DNA from 2 places in the Radiobacillus sp. PE A8.2 genome. Region 1 is predicted to be linked to the other one. Evidence: riboswitches for the same ligand, from Rfam matches in the RefSeq annotation. Region 1 holds a riboswitch; the other holds the start of a gene.

Region 1 (5,205 bases):
AACTGCTTTATACGCTTGATTATTTTCATCAGTACCTAGTCCGGCAACTGCTATTGTTTTTTGTCTAAGTTGACCATTCGCGCGATCGAAAGGTGATTGAAGTGCCCAAGTGATCGCTGCTTCGTCTGTAGTTTGAATCGTGCCTGCAGTGCCAGTTGCGATAGCAATAGCTTGGTCTAGGTCGCTAATAATATCATCTATTGACTCAAGACCAACAGACAATCGTATTAAATCCTCTGTTACACCGCTGCTTTTTAAGCTCACTTCATCTAATTGCTGATGTGTTGTTGATGCAGGGTGAATAATAAGTGATTTAGCATCGCCGACATTCGCTACGTGTGACCATAAGCTGATGTTGTCAATTACTTTTCTTCCAGCTTCTCGGCCACCTTTAATACCGAAATTAACGATAGATCCATAGCCGCCACCTAAGTATTTGTTCGCTAACTGGTGGGAAGGATGTTCTTCTAAACCTGGATAAGATACCCACTCAACACTTGGGTGATTTTGCAAGTAGTTTGCTATAGCTTTTGCATTTTGATTATGTCGATCAAGTCGCAAATTCAATGTTTCTAAACCTTGTAAGAACAAGAAAGCATTTTGTGGACTTAACGATGGTCCAATATCTCTTAATAATTGAACACGTAATTTAATTGCAAATGCTGGTGGTCCAATGTCAATACCAAAACGGATGCCATTATAGCTATCATCTGGTTCGATAAATCCTGGGAATTTTGGATTGTTCCAATTGAATCTTCCACCATCAACCACAACACCGCCGATAGATGTGCCGTGTCCGCCTATCCATTTTGTTGCGGAGTGTACAACAATATCAGCACCCCAGCTTATTGGTTTGCAAGCATATGGACTAGCAAAAGTATTATCGATAATTAACGGAATATCATGTGCGTGTGCAATCTCACTAACAGCCTCAATATCAAATACGTTCAAACTAGGGTTGGTAATTATTTCTCCATAAATAGCTTTGGTCTTCGACGTGATCGCAGCTCGGAAATTTTCTGGGTCAGAACCGTCTACAAATTTAACGTTTATACCGTATTTTGGCAAAGTCTTGGCGAACAGATTATAGGTACCACCATACAGATTACTATCGGCAACGATTTCATCTCCAGCGCCAGCAAGATTGAATATTGCTAATGTGATTGCAGAAGAGCCAGATGCGGTTGCAACTGCTGCCACACCGTCTTCAAGTAACGCTATCCGTTGTTCAAAAGCATCAACCGTTGGATTCATAATCCGTGTATAAATATTACCTGGTTCAGCTAGTGCGAATAGATTTTGGGCGTGCTCGGTATCGCGAAATACATAGGAAGTTGTTTGGTAAATCGGTACAGCACGTGAACCAGTTGTTGGATCTGGTGTTTGCCCTCCGTGTAATAATTGTGTTTCTGTTCCTTGGAATTGAAATGAATTTGTCATAAGTACATCCTCCTTAAATTTTAAAAACTGATGACACATGTGGTGCGACTAACAAGCAAATTTTCTGAAATCCTGGGTCGTGATGTAGATGTGTGAGAAGAGAGAGGGGACAAAAAAGCCCCCTTCCGAAGAAGAGGACTTGAAATTACCGGTTCCTCCTCTTATCTTTCAGATTGTTACATCTGTAGGATTTGGCACCATTTCAAGTACTCTTGACGGTTGCCGGGCTTCACAGGGCCTATTCCCTCAGCCTCTCTTGATAAGAGATATGCGATTAACTTAATTGGATTATAAATGACTAAAAACAGTGCGTCAACCATTTTTTTCAAATTTTCAAATAATAATGATTAACTTGATCCATATAAACGAATGCCTATACTCATTAGGGTTCCATTACATAGGTTAAAGTGTAGGGCGCAAAACAAGGAGGTTAATCGTATGGCAGAGGAATCTAAATATTCATCTAAACGATCAAAAAGGAATGTAAGAAATAATACAAATACGTCACCAGATTTTCTTCGACAAATGGATGATTTTTTTCAATTGAAACCAACGAACAATATCATGGCCTCAATCGATTCTTTTTTTCAAAACAATACACCGCAGAAAAGTATACCGGTAGATATGTATGAAACCGATAAGGAATGGATCGTTGAGGTTGATGTACCAGGTGTAAACAAAGAAAATATACATCTAGATGTTGTGGGTGATCGACTGAAAATACGTCTATCGAATGATCAAGATGTAAAAAAATACGATGAAAGCAATAGTTACTATCATAGAGAACGACGTTATTATCAATCGGAACGTGAGGTAACACTACCTTATGCTGTCGATAAAAAAACAGCCAAGGCTAAATACAGGAATGGGGTACTAGAGATTCGTGGCCCGAAAAAACCGCGAACGGATTATAATCTTGATATTGAATAAAGCTAATAGGGTAACCTATTAGCTTATTTTCTTTAAAAAGCCATCTGTTAGCTTTCGAGCGATTTCTTATAGGCAGATTTTGCCTCGAGCTTTTTAAACCATTTTGTACGAGACACGGTATAAATGGTTAAAGCTGTCCAAATACATACAAAGGCTACCAAGTGTCCCTGTGTAAATGCTTCATGATACATAAATACACCTAAAATGAGCATCAGCGTTGGTGCGAAGTATTGTAAAAATCCGACCATCGATAAAGGAATTCGCTTTGCGCCACTAGCAAATAATAGTAACGGAATGGCAGTGACCGGCCCAGCTAAAATTAACCAAGTTGTGTTCGTTGACCATATGGTTGGAAATGTACCAGTTTGAAATTGTGTACTAATCAAATAGATAAGTGCAATTGGTAAAACGATCACCGTTTCTATCGTGAGTCCGAATGTTGCACTGATGTCGACAGTCTTTTTTAATAGACCGTATACACCGAATGATAATGCTAGCATAATTGATACCCATGGAAAAACGCCAAAACTGAATGTTAAATATATGACACCTACAGCTGCTAATATAAAAGAAATAACCTGCCATCGGGTCAATGTTTCTTTTAAGATAAACATGCCTAACAAAATGCTTACGAGTGGATTGATATAATAGCCAAGGCTTGCTTGAACCACATGATCACTGTTAACAGCCCATATAAATAACAGCCAATTGATACTAATAACTATCGATGCTATGGTGATGCCAATAAGTTTCTTTTTATCTTTAGCAATGAGGATGCATTCACGAATGAAGTTATTCCACTTACCAGTTAATGCTAATAAAATTATCATGAAAATAAATGCCCAAACGATTCTGTGGGCAAGCACCTCTCCGGGAGATGTGAAATTTAACTGCTTCCAATAAATTGGTAGAAATCCCCAGAGGATATATGACCCAGCTGCATAAACGATTCCCAACTTAAATTCTTTATTTTCCATTACAGATGACCTCTTTTTTAATAACTCGAATAGAATAAGTTTAGGTTTGTATTACTAAAAAAGCAACAAATTAAACTGAATCTAAGAAAAGCGCAGAGCGCCGCTTAGAAACGTAGCGACTGGAGTGAATCGACTGAGATAAAGGAATCATGCCCCCGCAAAGGGGGTATGTCGACGTTGGACGACAAGTCCGACCTTAGTCGACTTTCGATAAAACCTGAATCAATGATGACTTATCGTAAGGCGGTTCGTGAAGTCGCCTAGTTTCTGGCACTCGGAGCTAGACACAAAAAAGCCCCTCACACGTACTTAACTAGGTGTGAGGGAGATTGTTTACTTCTTACCTTGAATTTCTCGTCGAACTTTACCTACGTCAGTGGTACTATACTTTTTTGTACCATGACCACCAGTAGTTCGTGCAATAAATGCTTTGGCTTCATTATAGGACATACCAGATTGGCTATTTAAACTTTTTACTGAGCTAATATTTGTTCCAGCTACTGTAATATCTTTGTCTGACATATAATCATCCTCCTTTTATGCTTATTATTTTCAACTGTAAGGTTTCTATGTTGACGAAAAAAATGTAGCTGTATTCAATCGATATTTGGTTGTATGTGCTATTATGGTAGGTAGCAATTCATGTTTTCACTTGGGAAGGGGAAATAGAAGGATGAGTTGGATTCCCTATATTTTTGGTTTTATTATTTTTATGAATATCTTGTTAGCTTTGGCGATCGTATTTTTGGAAAGACGTAATGCAACATCTACGTGGGCATGGCTGATGGTTTTATTATTTATCCCGTTAATGGGATTTATATTGTATTTAATTTTTGGAAGAAGATTAAGTAACAAAAAGATTTTTACATGGGATACGAAAAGTAGGCTCGGTGTGAAGCGAGCAGTACAATCTCAGTTGCGTGGATTAGAGGATGGGTCCTTTGAAATTAGTAATGAGGGAATGATCCCATATAAAGATTTAATCTACTTACACCTACGTAATGATGATGCGATTTTCTCGCAAAATAATGAAGTAGAAATCTTTACAGATGGTATTAAGAAATTCAATGCACTCATACAAGATATTGAAAATGCACATGACCACATCCATTTATTGTACTATATCATTCGCCACGATGAGCTTGGACAACGCCTGGCTGATGCGCTCATTAAGAAGTCCAAGGAAGGTGTACAAGTAAGAGTACTATATGATGACCTTGGATCGAGAAGCTTGAGTAGGAAGTATATTAAGCGGATTAGAGAAGCGGGAGGCGAGGTAGAATCGTTTTTTCCATCATTTATCCCAAAAGTAAATTTTAAAATAAACTATCGCAACCACCGCAAACTAGCCATTATTGATGGTAATATCGGATACATTGGCGGTTTTAACATTGGGGATGAATATTTAGGCTATAATAAGCGCTTTGGCTATTGGCGCGATACACACTTGCGAATGATTGGTAATGCTGTTCATCATATGCAAACAAGATTCATTTTAGATTGGAATCAAGCATCAAGGCATCACATTTCTTATGAATCTACATATTTTGTATCGGAACCTGCCGGAAATGTAGGAGTGCAAATTGTTTCTAGTGGACCGGATTCTGAATGGGAGCAAATAAAAAATGGATACATAAAGATGATTATGGAAGCAAAGGATTATATATATATTCAAACACCGTACTTTATTCCAGATGAAAGCTTAAAAGATGCCTTACAAATAGCCGTCCTTTCCGGTGTTGATGTACGAATTATGATACCTAACAAACCAGATCATCCATTTGTGTATTGGGCAACTTTTTATAATATTGGTGAGCTATTAACTGCTGGTGCAAAAGCTTATATATATCAAAATGGC
Region 2 (8,704 bases), on a different contig from region 1:
ACATTCTGTATGCCTTGAAAACCATTAGAAAGATAAGTTCCGATTAATTGAGGCAATTCACCTAATCGCTCCATTACCCAGTTATAACCATCATCATAATATGGCCCTAAAAAAGAATTCTGCATCCATTCTGTTGTGCTGTCTCCTAGCTGTTTTAGATAATTAGGAAAGCTTTGAATTAAATCTTTGATTTGCGCTTCAATAGAAGGAGCAGTTAACAGGATAATTCCAGTTAAAACACCACTTATACCGAGAATTAGGATGATAATTCCCCAAATTCTTTTAATACGAAGTCGTTCGAGCAAATCTACAATTGGGTTAAGTAGATAGTAAGCAATAAATGCTAAAATTATCGGAGCTGCTATGGTAGACAAAATGACCTTCAGTGGATAGAAGATAAAAGCAACTTTCGTATAAATAAAGATAGTAATACCTATTAATATAAAAAAAGCTAATATGTAAAAAATGTTTTTACCGCCAATTAATTTTAAAAATCTATGTTGTTCCTCCATGAAAGACATCCCCTTTAAAGCTAATTTATGCTTATTATTATATATCCGAAGTGTTGTACATAAAAACATTATATATACAATCCACCTGTTCAAGTCACCAACATGGCTGGTTATTCACTTCCTTTGAAACAAAATCCTTGTACGAACAGTGCCTGGCACTGTTCGACAAAAAAATAACTAAGACCCATTCTGCACTTCGAAAAGGTCCTTAGTTACTTATAGTGCTATATTACTAATTTCTTGCAACTTTGATTTATGGTGGTCTTTTTATAATCTAATTACTAGACTTACTAATCACTCGGGTCATGGAAAGCAACCTGATTTCGTCCCTTTTCTTTTGCCACATACAACGCATTATCACAGCGGGACAGTAAGGTGCTATGGGTATCACCTTCTATGTAGGTGGCTACTCCAAAGCTGGCTGTTGTTTGGCCTACTTCGTTAAATGAATGATTTTCAAAGTGCTGTCTCAGCTCCTCAGCGAGTTCCATTGCCTCGACAGTTCCTGTATAAGGTGAAATTACTAAAAATTCCTCACCACCCCATCGTCCAACCAAGTCGGTTTTGAGAACTTTTTCTTTTATAAGGTCTGCTGTTTCCTTAAGTATGATATCACCGACTTGATGGCCAAACTTGTCATTGACGTCTTTGAAATGGTCTACGTCTATCAAAATAAGTGATAATGAAGTGTCGTTTGTTTTAACTGTCTGTAGCTGTTTATCTAATTCGGCATCCAGCCGCAATCGATTTGGAATCCTAGTGAGTCGGTCTGTATTGGCGAGCTGCACAAGCGTTTGTTTTGTTGCCTCGAGTTGCTTTGTTCGCTCCTGGACTTTTTCTTCTAGTTTATCGTTCATATCTTTCCTCATTAAGTTTATCTTATCACCCAGTGCTAATGAGAGAAAGATCGCTTCAAAGCAAGCGGCGGTTGCCGGTACTTTTTCATAGAGACCTGGATTAATAGGAATCCATCCTAGAAAGCCGAAGCCTTGAATAAGCATCGATCCAAGTAAGACCGTCCAACCGATCATGTAGAAACGAGCCATTTTAAAGCCTTTTAGTAACATTATTAAACCCGTGATCCAAAGAGATGTAGAGACAATCAGGGTAAGAACAATAATTGCATTATTGACAGCTTCAAGGTTTGGCACGGCAAAGGTAGATAAAAGAGACAAAATAGTCAGATATAAAAAGATGTTTAGTATCTTGTTATGTTTTGGTAAATGGGTTTTCAGTTCTAGAAATTCTTTGCCAAATAATATCATAAAACCAACCAGTAACAAGCAACTTATTGGTAATGTCCGAAAGAGCAACCAGTCAGGAAAAATGTGGCCAACAAGTTCAAGATCAAACGCATTCATCGTGGCTTGATATGCCATAAAGCTGAACATATAACATACATAGAAAATATACGCTTTCTCTTTAAGAGAAAAAAACAAAAATAGGTTATACAGCATGAGCGCAAGTAGAAAGCCATAAAATAAACCAGTTGAAATCTTATAAGTAATGACTCTTTCAAGAAAACCTGTATCTGTATATAAAAAAGAGCTGAACATGAGTGGCATTTCCCCGTAAAGCGCAATATACACTTCTGTCACATCAGGGTCTTCAAATGTAAATAAGCTAGCAAAGTATCTGATCGGTTGACTATCGAGTCCTGCAATCCCACCTTTTTGAACAGTGTAAGTTCCATCTTTTTTGACAAAATAGGCATCAACGTGATCTTGTTTGTCAATGCTTTCTAACACGTAGCCACTCGGGTTTCCTTGTATCACATCATCCAGAGATAGACGAAGCCAAATCGTATCAGTTGTATGCCAAAAAAAAGGATATTTTTGAGTGCTCGGTGTAAAGTATGGATCATAAGTTCCACTAATTAAGTCTTCAACCGTTACTTCATTGGATGAATCATGAAATACATCGTAGTGGGGTCCGAGTATGATACGACTTGCTTCAGAAGATCCCTTAACTGAAAGAGGAATCAATAACAGCATTAATACCAAGAAGACAGCAACCCGGTAAATTTGATAAAGTAGCTTTGTCTGAACCACGATTGGACCTTCCTTCCAAGTTGTTTAATTTATTCCATCTATGTATTATACGCTATTTTAAATACTGTGCCGAAAGAATTTGGTTTATAGAATCCTCTATAACTTGTGTGTTCTATAAACCAAATCTTTTACAATCCTTGAAAGAAAAAATAATAGAGACATTTAATTAACCAACAAACGTAGGTCGTTGTCGATACCGAAGCTCTTATTGAATTAAATGACAGTTTAGCATCATAAAAGAAACTTAAACCCCGCATTATACGTCTAATAATTAAAAGGGGGAAATCTTATAATGAGATATTTTTGGTTGCTACCCTGTGTATTAATAAGTTTAATACTTTTATCAGGATGCGGAAGTTCTTCGAGTAATAGTTCTAAAGGAACTGACTGGGAACCTACAATACATGAAACTGTCAACAACCTTGAAGGAGTAACTATGATTGTAAAGGATGGAAAGGTCTCTACTACTGGATTGACTGTTACTTTTGAGAATAAGGCTGACAAGGAATGTATTTATGGTGAATATTTTATGTTGGAAAAGAAAATAGAAGGTAGTTGGTATCAAGTCCCTGTGACCTTAGATGGTAACTACGGGTTTAATGATATTGGCTATGAATTGAATGCTTCAGATGTTAGTGAATGGACAGCTGATTGGGAATGGCTGTATGGAAGTCTGGATACTGGTGAGTACCGTATAGTGAAAGATGTACTTGATTTTAGAAAAGCAGGAGACTATGATAAGTTCTATTTGGCTGCGGAGTTTACAATCGATTAACAAAAATCCACGTGTCAAGAGTTCAGATTAAGGAGGGATTTTATGTTTTTATTTAATAAAAGAGTTGTGTATATCGGATATTCAATTGGAAAATTGTATCAGGTAAGGCGGGTATAAAAAAGGAAGGTATTAAAAATGTCTACAAAGTCGTAAATCATCATGGTCCATGTTTAAATCAATGGACACCAAGAGGAAACTTTTGTAGTTTAGGAATGAATATGGATTATGAGAAACAATATGTTGTATATGTCAAAAAAGTTGACTGGGAAAAAGCAAACTATCTTGTTAACAAAGTTTTTTTAAAAAACTAGAAATGATAAAACCATTGCCACCTGAAAAGGGTTTTGAAAATCAAGATATAAAGCGATTGTTAAATAATTAGATATTCAACAAACGGATGGTTATATGTGTTATAACGGTTTTGGTTGCTATTAACTTACAATGTGATTTTAAGAGTTGTCTGGATTATAATAGAAACAAATGGAGGGATGCTTCATGAAGTGGCAAGAAGTTAGGGAGCTATTTCCTAATCAATTTCTTTTAGTTTCCATAATAGATTATCACATAAAAGGTGATAAGAAGGTCGTAGATGAAGTAGCGCCTATTCGACCAATTGCAGATGAGGACGCAACGAAAGAACTGTTTAAGACGAAAGAAGGTACTATTGTTTACCATACAGCGAATGAAGAATTCGTCATTCATATTCGAAGAGATCCTTTAATGAAAGTGAGACGAATTCAATGAATATTTTTTACAATGGACAGTTACTTACGACAGCAGTAACTGTTGTTTATCGTGGGAGAACATTGATAATTGATGACGTTATCATCGATACTGGATCATCTCACACTGTTATCAGTCCAGATATCCTTGAAGCAATTGGAGTCCTTTACGAAAACGGTGATAAAATTTATGAAGCATATGGTATTGGAGGGAGTGTTCCTTTTTATACTAAGGTGATGGAGGAAATAAAGATAGATACATTTTCAATTAAGGAGTTTGAATTAGATGTGGGTATGTTACCTGAAGGACATAATGGTTTGTTAGGGTTAGATATTCTTAAAGAGCATGGATTTATAATTAATATGGATAAATTAGCTATCTATCAATCGGAGTAAAGGGTTAGGATTATATTTTATAACTTAAAATCCAGAACAATCCAGATAAACAAAAAGGTTGAATGTTGTTATTTGTGCTAATGGGTGCAAAAACAGAATCAGCAGCTACTATAATCTAAGGGCAACAGGTTAGTAGAAGCCGATATGTTGGAACTTTTATTAAAAAGATAAATGCGAATATAGATAGAGGGTGGATTGAATATGAACCTCAGAATTTCCATTCATTTTAATTGGATTAGTCATTATAATATTTCATTTAGTTGGGTGTTCGGAAAATAAAACATATAGTAGTAAAACAGATTTTGAAGGGGAAGTTTTAGAATTAAAAGAAAGTAATCAAGATTTAATGGAGATTCAATCTGGAATAATCGAGCAAGGCTACGAAAGAGAACTACTATTATCATTTGACGATAAAAGTGATTTTAAAACATTACAAAAAGGATCAAACGTCAAGGTTTGGATAGATGGCAATTTAAACGATAGTCAGCCACCACAAGGGCGATTAGGAAAGTATGAAGTAGATGAATAACTTTGCTTCACTAACTGGAACTTTAATATGATATGCAATGAAATATATTGATCATGACCGATTGTTAAACAGTTACATTTATATCTGAAGAATTGTTCGTGATATGCATAAAGGTGAACAGAATAGAGTGGATAGAGAGGGAGATGCATAAATGCTATTAACTCCTATTGGCCCAATTAAATTGTTTGTTAATAATGATGAAATCAATTTCAAGGCAACGAAGGTTTCTTTAGATAAAAGATGCTCAGATGTTAATGGCAGATATCTAATTGAGTATAAATTTAGTAATAATTCAAAGGTCCAGAAGATCCGATGCTGCCTACCATCAATTGATATAGAGGGAGACATTGAAAGTGGTGAAAGGTTCGAAACAATTGCTTTTTATAAAAATTCTACCAAACTTACAATTGGCGCAGAGGCGAGTTTTGGTTTGGAGACGGAATACGGTTATGACTATACAGGGAATTATTTGAGTAATGGAATTCAATGTGAAACAAATTCATCTACCAAAAATCAAATTTTTCATTTCGGTGCTAGCTGGATTCAACCGTTCACCGAGGATAATGATCATCAAACTTGGTACGGTGCTGATCCAACATTGATGGGGGTCTCTAAGGAACGATAGTATCCTTAAAAAGTGCCTGGCACCTATTACATGGCAATACGGTCATTTAATTATCTTCAGTTATGTGTAATAGCTTTTGCTTCAACGTATTTCTTTTATCATCTCGGCATTTTTAGTAAAAGGTCATTGGTTGTTTTGGAACGCGGCACTGTGAAGGCGTCCAGAACTAAGCGGTCACAGAAGTCCTTATTATACCTTGGATTCCAGTTTTGATGTTTTGACGGCCACCACAGCACTAATTTACCAATAACAAACCTCTGAAACTACAATTTCAGTTAAATAAGTGCGCTGGTGGCCGCTCCATTCTAAAAATGGCTCTTTTGTCACAGATAAGCGCAGTGGTGGCCGTCAGCGACTCCCCGTCATGCCCAGCCCCCAATACACCACCGAGCACTCACTCCTCCTCATAATCCGGCAACATTGCTTTCCTAATAGTATAACCTTATAGGCGTCTTAAAATTATTGAATTTTGCTGCTAATGAAGGTATGATTTTAGTTATTGTAATTATGATACTTGCTTAACATTAAAGGAGCGTATATATAGATGGACTATGATGTTATTATAGTAGGCGCGGGCTCGATGGGCATGGCTGCAGGCTATTACTTAGCAAAACAAGGGAAGCGTGTATTATTAATTGATTCCCATAATCCTCCGCATGCTGAAGGATCTCACCATGGGGAAACAAGAATTATACGACATGCTTATGGTGAAGGGGAAAGCTATGTTGAAATGGCTTTACGTGCGCAAGAGCTATGGTATGAACTTGAGGAGCAATCTGACGAGAAGATTTTTATTCCTACTGGAGTTATTAATGTTGGAAAACCAGAATCAACCTTTATTCAAAACGTGATTCGTAGTGCCAATAGTTATTCCTTGAATGTAGAGCAATTAACTGCCGATGAAATTAATCAACGTTGGACTGGCTTTCGTGTGCCAGAAGGATATGTGGGCTGTTTTGAGGTAGATTCAGGAGTATTAATGAGTGAGAATTGTATTAGGGCGTTCCGTAAACAAGCAGAAGCACATGGTGCAGTGCTTAAGGTTAATGCCCCCGTAACATCGATCTCTATTTTTGAAAATAGTGTAAAAGTGGAAACAGCTGAGGAAAGCTTTACGGCAGAATCTTTAATCATGACGCCTGGAGCAGGTACAAGAATGCTTCTTCCATTAGTAAAGTTGGAATTACCACTGCAAGAGGAGCGAAATACATTCTCTTGGTTTGACACAGACGAAAGTATCTACAATGCGACTGCGTTTCCGGCCTTTTCATTTGAATTACCAACGGAAACATATTACGGATTTCCAAGCATTGATCAAGCAGGTGTCAAAATAGGGCGACACGATGGTGGGATTCCAAGAGATATGAGCCAACCGTTAGATGAATTTGGCACATATGAACAAGATGAGCGAGATGTAAGTCGTTATGCTGAACGGTGTATGCCAAAAGTTGGTGCCCATAATATCGGTAGGGCATGTACGTACACGATGACTCCAGACGGGGATTTTATCATTGATAAGCACCCTGATCATGAGCATGTTATTATTGCTTGCGGATTTTCAGGACATGGATTTAAATTCAGTAGTGTGATCGGAGAGATTTTAAGCCAATTGGTGACGGGAAATCGTGAAACAGCATTAGATATTAGTCCTTTTTCTATAAAAAGATTTCCAAAATAATGTAAATATTACCGTTATTTGATATTCGCAAAGTTTGTCTAATATTGTTGACAAGTTTGCGGCAACACGATATGATGTGAAAATATTAACTAAATAGTATGCTTATCAAGAGTGATTGAGGGACAAGGCCCAATGACATCCAGCAACCTTCTTTAAAGAAAGGTGCTACATCCTACAGAAGATTTTTTCTGAAAGATAAGGTTTTTATAAAATAAAGAGCCTCTTTCAATTGAAATGGGCTCTTTTTTATACTGGAATAATCGTCAGAACGACTGTTGCTTCAAAACATAAAGTAAACGGGGATGTTTAAGTGGGAGTCTACGGACGCTAATACAGTGCTGAACTGCAGCGTTTGAGAAAGCAAAGGAGTAGAGTTATATGTTAGTACTTGAAGGAATTCGGAAGGTTTACGGTGAGGGTGGAGAAAACCCCGTTGAAGCTTTAAAAGATATAAACCTCGAGGTGAAAAAAGGCGAAATATTCGGTGTTGTCGGCTATAGCGGTGCAGGTAAGAGCTCGTTGATCCGTTGTGTAAATTTATTGGAAAAGCCTACCTCGGGAAAAGTGAAAGTGAACGGAATTGATCTAACAAAATTATCTCCTAAAAAGCTAAGAGCGGAACGTAAGAAAATAGGGATGATTTTCCAACAGTTTAATCTTTTACATTCGAAAACGGCGTTTGGAAATGTTGCTATGCCACTTATTTTAGAAGGCTATAGCAAAGATGAGATTGAGAAAAAAGTAACGAAGCTTCTCTCTTTTGTAGGTCTAGCAGATAAAGCAGATCATTATCCTGAGCAACTTTCCGGTGGACAGAAGCAAAGAGTTGGTATTGCTAGAGCGCTAGCAACCGATCCACACGTATTATTGTGTGATGAGGCTACTTCGGCACTTGATCCAGATACAACGAACAACGTGTTAGAACTGTTAAAGCAGGTTCGTGAAGAGTTAGGTATTACGATTCTATTAATCACCCATGAGATGAACGTGATTAGAGACATTTGTGATCGCGTAGCCGTGCTAGATGGTGGCGTAATTGTGGAACAGGATACTACTATTAATTTGTTTACTGAACCGAAAACAGCGATAGCTAGGAGCTTTGTTCGGACCGTATTAAATGATGCGTTACCAGAAGCAACTTTAAGAAAAGTTTTAGAAAAAAGTGCTTCTAATTCTGTATATCGAATTCTGTATAAAGGGGAATCTGCTAATGATCCATTACTTTCTGATGTTGCTAAGAATTTCAGCGTAGATATTAACGTCATCTATGGAACAATTACAGAACTTCAAGGACAGCCGTTTGGTAATATTATTGTGGAATTGAACGGGGAAGCAAGTGAGATTACTAAAGTCGTTGACTTTATTAAAGGGAAAAAGGTGACGATTAAGGAGGTAGTGCCAGATGCAGTTTGATTG

What was found. Region 1 has a riboswitch for S-adenosylmethionine ahead of ACI6MV_RS24500 (PLP-dependent aspartate aminotransferase family protein). Riboswitches for the same ligand answer to the same signal wherever they lie in the genome.
Region 2: linked by a shared signal. The riboswitch ahead of ACI6MV_RS21925 (methionine ABC transporter ATP-binding protein) and the one ahead of ACI6MV_RS24500 (PLP-dependent aspartate aminotransferase family protein) in region 1 are both predicted to bind S-adenosylmethionine.

Annotation. Positions count from the first base shown of each region.
Region 1 is NZ_JBJGXI010000087.1:371-5,575, forward strand. It holds gene ACI6MV_RS24500 (PLP-dependent aspartate aminotransferase family protein) at 1-1,440, opposite strand, end outside; SAM riboswitch class I at 1,599-1,706, opposite strand; gene ACI6MV_RS24505 (Hsp20/alpha crystallin family protein) at 1,879-2,370, shown strand; gene rarD (EamA family transporter RarD) at 2,418-3,347, opposite strand; gene ACI6MV_RS24515 (gamma-type small acid-soluble spore protein) at 3,681-3,869, opposite strand; gene cls (cardiolipin synthase) at 4,021-5,205, shown strand, end outside.
Region 2 is NZ_JBJGXI010000058.1:16,025-24,728, forward strand. It holds gene ACI6MV_RS21885 (AI-2E family transporter) at 1-512, opposite strand, end outside; gene ACI6MV_RS21890 (sensor domain-containing diguanylate cyclase) at 803-2,563, opposite strand; gene ACI6MV_RS21895 (immunoglobulin-like domain-containing protein) at 2,856-3,338, shown strand; gene ACI6MV_RS21900 (hypothetical protein) at 3,834-4,082, shown strand; gene ACI6MV_RS21905 (aspartyl protease family protein) at 4,079-4,456, shown strand; gene ACI6MV_RS21910 (DUF3221 domain-containing protein) at 4,704-4,985, shown strand; gene ACI6MV_RS21915 (hypothetical protein) at 5,137-5,610, shown strand; gene solA (N-methyl-L-tryptophan oxidase) at 6,155-7,288, shown strand; SAM riboswitch class I at 7,388-7,490, shown strand; gene ACI6MV_RS21925 (methionine ABC transporter ATP-binding protein) at 7,667-8,701, shown strand; gene ACI6MV_RS21930 (methionine ABC transporter permease) at 8,691-8,704, shown strand, end outside.